2 regions of the Bradyrhizobium septentrionale genome follow, and region 1 is predicted to be linked to the other one. Evidence: riboswitches for the same ligand, from Rfam matches in the RefSeq annotation. Region 1 holds a riboswitch; the other holds the start of a gene.

Region 1 (4,144 bases):
ATCTTGAAGTTGGAATCCGTCGCCAGCAGCGTGTCATAGATCATGTAGCCGTGATCGCGGGTGATGTAGGCGGTGGTCATGATCGGATCGATGACGCGCAGATCCGAGTGCATCACCGCGGTGATGGTCTTGCCCGCAGCCATCGCCTGCGGTGCAAATGACAATTCCTGCGGCGCGAACGACAGTGCAAGCGCCGTCAACGCAGCCGCGAGCGTGCGGTGCTTCCAACGCGAGATAGGGAACATGCAATCTCTCCTGACGTGAAACTGGTCAAAGCCGGCTTATTCGTTATGCATGAGGTTCGTTATTTAGGCGAACTAACATGCTGTATGGCTTGTGAAATCGAGACTTGCACCAAGCGCAATGCGCGTCAATCGGTTTCGGGCGAGATCGGACGTACACAAACGAATGAGGCCGCGCGCCAGATTTTGGCTTTACAAATTCGTCGGCTGAGATTTTCGTAACGCGCGCGCGATGCCGGCGCGATCAAAACAACAAGAGAGAAAAACGATGAACCCAGCCAATCTTCCCTTTGATTCCGAAGCGATGTTGCAGGGCCTGCGCGGCTGGGTGGAATGCGAGAGCCCGACCTGGGATTCGGCGGCAGTCGAACGCATGCTCGACCTTGCCGCGCGCGAGATGGCGATCATGGGTGCGACGATCGAGCGCATCGCGGGACGCCAGGGCTTTGCCGGCTGCGTCCGCGCCCGTTTTCCTCATCCGAAGCGAGGCCAGCCCGGCATCCTGATATCAGGTCATCTGGACACCGTGCACCCGGTCGGCACCATCGAGAAGCTGAAGTGGCGGCGCGAAGGCAACAAATGTTTCGGGCCCGGCATCTTCGACATGAAGGGCGGCAACTACCTGTCGGTCGAGGCGATCAGACAATTGGCGCGCGCCGCCTTCACGACGCCGCTGCCGATCACGGTGCTGTTCACACCCGATGAAGAGGTCGGCACGCCGTCGACGCGCGACATCATCGAGGCAGAAGCCGCGCGCAACAAATACGTGCTAGTGCCGGAGCCCGGCCGTCCGAATAACGGCGTCGTCACCGGCCGCTACGCGATCGCGCGCTTCAATCTGGAAGCAACAGGCAAGCCGAGCCATGCCGGCGCGACGTTGTCTTCGGGTCGCTCCGCGATCCGCGAGATGGCGCGGCAGATCATCGCCATCGACGGCATGACCACCGAGGACTGCACGTTCTCGGTCGGCGTCGTGCATGGCGGCCAATGGGTCAATTGCGTTGCGACGACCTGCACCGGTGAAGCGCTCAGCATGGCCAAGCGCCAGGCCGATCTCGATCGCGGCGTCGAGCGCATGCTGGCGCTGTCCGGCACCGCCAACGACGTGACCTTCAACGTGACGCGCGGCGTCACCCGCCCGGTGTGGGAGCCGGATGCCGGCACCATGGCGCTCTATGAAAAGGCAAAGGGCCTCGCGGCGGCGATGGGCCTCGATCTGCCGCATGGCAGCGCCGGCGGCGGCTCGGACGGCAACTTCACCGGTGCGATGGGCATCCCCACGCTCGACGGCCTCGGCGTTCGCGGCGCCGACGCGCATACGCTCAACGAACATATCGAGGTCGACAGCCTCGCCGAGCGCGGCCGCCTGATGGCGGCGCTGCTGGCGACGCTGGACTGACATCGATTTGCACTGCACAACACGTTGGCACTGCCGGATCGAAATTTAGCCTTGTCCAATTTTCAGGCTTCGCCTACGGTCCGGCCGTCCAACACGACGATGCGGGAGAGATCGAAGCGACAACATGCGTGTTGTTGGCTTCGGCGCCGACGGAGCAACCGCCCCGGAAACTCTCAGGCAGAAGGACTGTATCGTCAGGACGATCTGGAGAGAGACGGACATGGCCGCACATCAAGGGCCGTGACGTCCACCGAAGGGGATAGTTCGCTATTGGGCTCCGACCCGATGCGGATCAAGCTCTCAGGTACCGTGACAGATGGGGCGCCGACGCCGGTTTCACCGGTGGTTCGGCGACTCTAACCCACGGGAGCCTGAAGACCATCATGCCTCACATTGCGATCATTGGCGCCGGCATCACCGGCGTGACGACGGCCTATGCCCTGCTCGAACGCGGCTACCGGGTGACTGTCCTCGACAGGCATCGCTACGCCGCGATGGAAACCTCGTTCGCCAATGGCGGACAACTCTCCGCCAGCAACGCGGAAGTCTGGAACAGCGCCGCAACCATCCTCAAGGGTCTGCGCTGGATGCTCAGGAGCGATGCGCCGCTCTTGATGAACCCGAAGCCGAGCTGGCACAAGTATTCCTGGATCAGTGAGTTCGTCGGCAACATCGGCCGCTATCGCAGCAACACCATCGAGACCACGCGGCTCGCCATTGAGGCGCGCAAGCATCTGTTCTCGATCGCACAGCGCGAGAACATCGCCTTCGATCTCGAACGCCGCGGCATCCTGCACGTCTATCACGACAAGGCCGCCTTCGAAGCGGGCCTGCGGGTCAACACGCTGCTGCAGCAAGGCGGGCTCGACCGCCGGCCGGTGACCGCTGACGAAATCCGCAGCCTCGAGCCCGCGCTGCAGACGGCCTGCTATGGCGGCTTCTTCACGCCGTCGGACGCGACCGGCGATATCCACAAGTTCACCCGCGGGCTTGCCGACGCCTGCATCCGCCGCGGCGCAGCCTTCATCCACGAAGCCGATGTCGATGCGATCGCGCGCGGCGACGATGGCTTCCGTGTCAGTTGGAACGCTGCCGCTTCGCATGATGCCGACTTCGCGACGCGACATGAGTTGCAGGCCGACGGGATCGTGATTTGCGCCGGCGTCGCGAGCCGCCACTTCGCTGGCATGCTCAACGACCGCGTCAATGTCTATCCGGTGAAGGGTTATTCGATCACGGTGCAGCTCGATGCGCCGCAAAGCCGCGACGCTGCGCCGACCGTAAGCCTGCTCGATGAAGCTGCGAAAATCGTCACCAGCCGGCTCGGCGCCGACCGCTTCCGCGTCGCCGGCACCGCCGAGTTCAACGGCTTCAACCGCGACATTCGCGCCGACCGGATCCAGCCGCTGGTGGACTGGGTGCGACATCATTTCCCAGGGATCGACACGTCGGCGATCGTGCCGTGGGCGGGCCTGCGCCCGATGATGCCGAACATGATGCCGGTGGTTCGCGCCGGACGGATTCCGGGCGTGTTCTACAATACGGGCCACGGTCATCTCGGCTGGACGCTCTCGGCCGCGACGGCGCAGATGGTAGCAGGGGCGATCGATGATTGGAGCGACCTCGACACGCCTTCAATGGTGCCGTCGCAGGTCGATACGACCGAGACCACCCACGCAGCTTTCCCCTAATTATCCGGCCGGAGAGGAAGAATATGAGCGTATTTGCGTGTGGCCAAGTCGGAATTCGCCGAGAAACGCCGCGTGACTAGGACTAGCGTCACAACGGGGAAAAGCGCTTCATCTCGGGAGGGGACAATGCGCATTGGGGTGGCGGGCACGCATGACATTGCGCCGACTTCGTGCGCCGTCTTTCCAAGACAGTCAATGCTCAGGCTTCTGCGCCGGGCTCCACGAAAGGCGCGACATGACAACTGAGACGTTGACCAAGCCGGATCAGATTGCCGCAGAGCTGTGCGCGGCCGTCGATCGAAACTTCGACGATCAGATCGCGTTCCTGTCGCGCATGGTGCAGTTCCGCAGCTTGCGCGGACAGGAAGCGCCGCAACAAGTTTGGCTGGCCGAGCAGTTCGCAAAGCGCGGCTACGACGTCGATGTGTTCAGCCTTGCGGACGTCAACCTGATGAGCCATCCGAAGGCTGCGCCAATGGACGGCATCGATCTTGCCGGATCGCAGCAGGTTGTTGCGACGAAGAACAGCAAAGGCAGCGGGCGCAGCCTGATCTTGCAAGGTCATATCGACGTGGTGCCGGAGGGGCCCGCTGACCTTTGGGACCAGCCGCCGTTCGCAGGCGCCGTGCACGACGGCTGGATGTTCGGGCGTGGCGCGCAGGACATGAAGGCCGGTGTCTCGGCAATGATCTTCGCGCTCGATGCTATCCGCGACGCCGGATATGCCCCGGGCGGGCGCGTCCATCTGCAGACCGTGACCGAGGAAGAGAGCACCGGCAACGGCGCATTGTCCACTCTGATGCGCGGCTATC
Region 2 (4,144 bases), 190 kb from region 1:
TGCAACAGATGGGTCGCCGAGTGGTTAGCGCGGATCGACGAACGCCTGGCGTGGTCGACCTCGAGCTGCAGCGCGGTGCCGACATTCAACGTGCCCTGCTCCACCGCGCCGACATGCACGAACAGATCGCCGGCCTTCTTCTGCATGTCGGTGACGCGGAATTTGACGCCTTCGCCAGTGAGGATGCCGACGTCGCCGACCTGACCACCGGATTCGGCATAGAACGGCGTCTGGTTCAGCACGATCGCACCGGTCTCGCCGGCCTTGAGGCTGTCGACCTCGGCGCCGTCCTTGACCAGCGCCGTCACCACGCCTTCCGCGCTCTCGGTCTCATAGCCGAGGAATTCGGTCGCACCGAGCTTCTCGCGCAGCGGGAACCAGATGTTTTCGGTCGCCGCCTCGCCCGAACCGGCCCAGGAGGCGCGCGCCTTCTCGCGCTGACGGTTCATCGCATCCGTGAACGACGCTTGATCGACGCTGATGCCGCGCGACTTCAGCGCGTCCTGCGTCAGGTCCAGCGGGAAGCCGTAAGTGTCGTACAGCGTGAACGCGGTGTCGCCGTCGAACATGTCGCCCTTCTTGAGGCCGGCGCTCTTCTCATCGAGGATCGACAGGCCACGCACCAGCGTCTTGCGGAAGCGCGTCTCTTCCAGCCGCAGCGTCTCCTCGATCAGCTTCTCCGCACGCACCAGGTCCGGATAGGCCTGGCCCATCTCGCGGACCAGCGCCCAGACCAGGCGATGCATCAGCGGCTCGCTCGCACCCAGAAGCTGCGCGTGGCGCATCGCGCGGCGCATGATCCTGCGCAGCACATAGCCGCGGCCCTCGTTCGACGGCAGCACACCGTCGGCAATCAGGAACGCCGACGAGCGCAGATGGTCCGCGATCACCCGGTACGACGCGACGTTCTGCGCGTTCGGCCCATGGCCGAGCGCCGACGCGGCCGCATCGATCAAATGGCGGAACAGATCGGTCTCGAACACGCTCTCGACGCCCTGCAGGATGGCGGCCATGCGCTCCAGCCCCATGCCGGTGTCGATCGAGGGACGCGGCAGCGCCACGCGCTCCTCCTTCGTCACCTGCTCGTACTGCATGAACACCAGGTTCCAGAATTCGAGGAAGCGATCGCCATCCTCCTCCGGGCTGCCCGGAGGTCCGCCCCAGATGTGTTCGCCGCGATCGATGAAGATCTCGGAGCACGGCCCGCACGGGCCGGTGTCGCCCATCGCCCAGAAATTGTCCGAAGTCGGGATGCGGATGATGCGGTCGTCGGAGAAGCCCGCGATCTTCTTCCAGTAGCCGGCCGCCTCGTCGTCGGTGTGGTAGACGGTGACCAGCAGCTTGTCCTTCTTCAGCCCGAAATCCTTGGTGATCAGATTCCAGGCGAGCTCGATCGCGCGCTCCTTGAAGTAGTCGCCGAACGAGAAATTGCCGAGCATCTCGAAGAAGGTGAGATGGCGCGCGGTGTAGCCGACATTGTCGAGGTCGTTATGCTTGCCGCCGGCGCGCACGCACTTCTGCGACGTCGTGGCGCGCTGATAGGCGCGCTTCTCGACGCCGGTGAAGACGTTCTTGAACTGCACCATGCCGGCATTGGTGAACATCAAGGTCGGGTCGTTGCGCGGCACCAGCGGCGACGACGCCACGATCTCGTGGCCGTTCTCCTTGAAGAAGTTCAGAAATGTCGACCTGATGTCGTTGACGCTGCTCATGTTCATCCAATCGGAAAAAGGGGCCGGCCAGCCGCAAAAAGGCGTCATTTTCCGGCCGAACGCTTTTAGACAAGGCCAGCTGCGGTGTCCAGAAACTGTGCAGGCGGATCATGGGCTTGCCGCGGCAGCACAAAGCCCATTGGATAGCAGCGAGAGCTGCGTTGACAGTCTTGGTGGCGCCGTGTTTTCTACCTACCTATAGCTAAGTCACGTCGGGAGAGACCGGCCTTGCGCCGGCGCCGAAGGAGCAACCGCCCCGGAAACTCTCAGGCAAAAGGACCGCGTGACGTCTGACATCTGGAAAGAGGCGCTGGGGTCATCCCCGATGCGTCCGCCGACGGGATAATACTCTCAGGCACAGCGACAGATGGGGCTTTCTGCAGGTTTCTCAAGGGGAAATAGGTCCCCTGCGGGAACCGCGAGGGCCCTGTGATGCTTGCGCGCGAAACCTCCCCGCTGAAACAGACCCCGCTGCACGCGCTGCACCTGGCGCGCGGCGCCAAGATGGTGCCGTTCGCCGGCTATGACATGCCGGTGCAATACACCGCCGGCGTGCTCAAGGAGCACCTGCACACCCGCGGCAACGCCGGCCTGTTCGACGTGTCCCACATGGGCCAGCTGGTGCTGAAGGCCAAATCCGGCAATGTCGCTGACGCGGCGCTCGCGCTGGAAAAACTGGTGCCGCAGGACATTGTCGGCATCGCGCCGGGACGGCAGCGCTACGCCCAATTCACCAATGACGACGGCGGGCTGCTCGACGATTTGATGGTCGCGAATTTCGGCGATCATTTGTTCCTGGTGGTCAACGCCGCCTGCAAGGCCGAGGACGAGGCGCATCTGCGTGCGCATCTCTCCGACGCCTGCGAAATCGTGTCGCTGGCCGACCGCGCGCTGATCGCGCTGCAGGGGCCGAAAGCCGAATCGGCGCTGGCCAAACTTTGTGCAGATGTCAGTGCGATGAAATTCATGGACGCCGGTCCGCGCCGCGTCGCCGACATCGACTGTTTCGTCTCGCGCTCCGGCTACACCGGCGAGGACGGTTTCGAGATCTCGGTGCCGGCGGACAAGGCCGAAACCCTTGTCACCGCACTGCTGGACAATCCCGACGTGCTGCCGATCGGGCTCGGCGCGCGGGACAGCCTGCGGCTCGAAGCTGGGCTTTGCCTCTATGGCCATGATATCGACACCACGACGACGCCGATCGAAGGCGCGCTGGAATGGTCGGTGCAGAAGGTCCGCCGCAGCGGCGGCGCCCGCGCCGGCGGTTTTCCGGGCGCCGACAAGATCCTCGCCCAATTCGCGCAAGGCGCCTCCCGCCGCCGCGTCGGCCTGAAGCCTGACGGCCGCGCGCCTGTGCGCGAAGGCGCCGCCCTGTTTGCCGATCCAACCTCGACCGAGCAGATCGGCAAGGTGACGTCGGGCGGCTTCGGCCCGAGCCTCAATGCGCCGGTTGCGATGGGCTATCTGCCGATTTCGCTTTCCGCGCTCGACACCACCGTTTTCGCCGAAGTGCGCGGCCAGCGGCTGCCGCTGAAAGTCGCCGCCACGCCCTTCGTTCCCAATACCTACAAACGCTAAACGCCAGAGGATCTCCATGACGACGCTGTACACGTCCGACCACGAATGGCTCCGCATCGAGGGCGACGTCGCCACGATCGGGATCACCGACTACGCGCAATCGCAGCTCGGCGACGTCGTGTTCGTCGAACTGCCCAAGGTCGGCCGCAGCCTGAAGAAGGCTGAGGCCGCCGCCGTCGTCGAATCCGTCAAGGCCGCCTCCGACGTCTACGCGCCGATCACCGGCGAGGTAATCGAGGTCAACGAAGAGCTCGCTGCCGAGCCCGCGCTGGTCAATTCGGACGCCGGCGGCAAGGCCTGGTTCTTCAAGCTGAAGATTGCAGACAACAGCGAACTCGGCGGCCTGATGGATGAGGCCGCCTACGCCGCCCACACCGCCTAAAGGATCAGCCCAAGGATCAAGCCATGAACGCGCCCTTCAAGCCGATCAACGAAGCCGCCACCGATTTCGTCCGCCGCCACATCGGACCGTCGCCGCGCGACATCAACGCGATGCTGGAGACGGTAGGCGCCGCGAGCCTGCAGGCGCTGATGAACGAGACGCTGCCGGCGTCGATCCGCCAGAAGGCGCCGCTCGACCTCGGCCGCGCGCTGAGCGAGACCGAGGCGCTTTCGCATATGAGCGAGCTCGCCGCGCAGAATCAGGTGTTCACCTCGCTGATCGGCCAGGGCTATTCCGGCACCATCCTGCCGGCGGTGATCCAGCGCAACATCCTGGAAAACCCGGCCTGGTATACCGCCTATACGCCGTACCAGCCCGAGATCAGCCAGGGCCGGCTCGAAGCCCTGTTCAACTTCCAGACCATGGTCTGCGACCTCACCGGCCTCGACGTCGCCAACGCCTCGCTGCTCGA

Evidence for each region. A riboswitch is a leader RNA that binds a small molecule or an ion and turns the genes downstream of it on or off. The one in region 1 is predicted to bind glycine.
Region 2: it holds a riboswitch for glycine, as region 1 does, so the genes downstream of both, gcvT (glycine cleavage system aminomethyltransferase GcvT) here and HAP48_RS45530 (D-amino acid dehydrogenase) in region 1, are expected to answer to the same signal.

The regions. Positions count from the first base shown of each region.
Region 1 covers NZ_CP088285.1:9,049,715-9,053,858, forward strand. The annotation lists gene HAP48_RS45520 (ABC transporter substrate-binding protein) at 1-245, opposite strand, end outside; gene HAP48_RS45525 (M20/M25/M40 family metallo-hydrolase) at 511-1,641, shown strand; glycine riboswitch at 1,734-1,840, shown strand; glycine riboswitch at 1,844-1,959, shown strand; gene HAP48_RS45530 (D-amino acid dehydrogenase) at 2,025-3,332, shown strand; gene HAP48_RS45535 (ArgE/DapE family deacylase) at 3,568-4,144, shown strand, end outside.
Region 2 covers NZ_CP088285.1:9,235,445-9,239,588, forward strand. The annotation lists gene alaS (alanine--tRNA ligase) at 1-1,712, opposite strand, end outside; glycine riboswitch at 1,915-2,004, shown strand; gene gcvT (glycine cleavage system aminomethyltransferase GcvT) at 2,145-3,290, shown strand; gene gcvH (glycine cleavage system protein GcvH) at 3,307-3,672, shown strand; gene gcvP (aminomethyl-transferring glycine dehydrogenase) at 3,696-4,144, shown strand, end outside.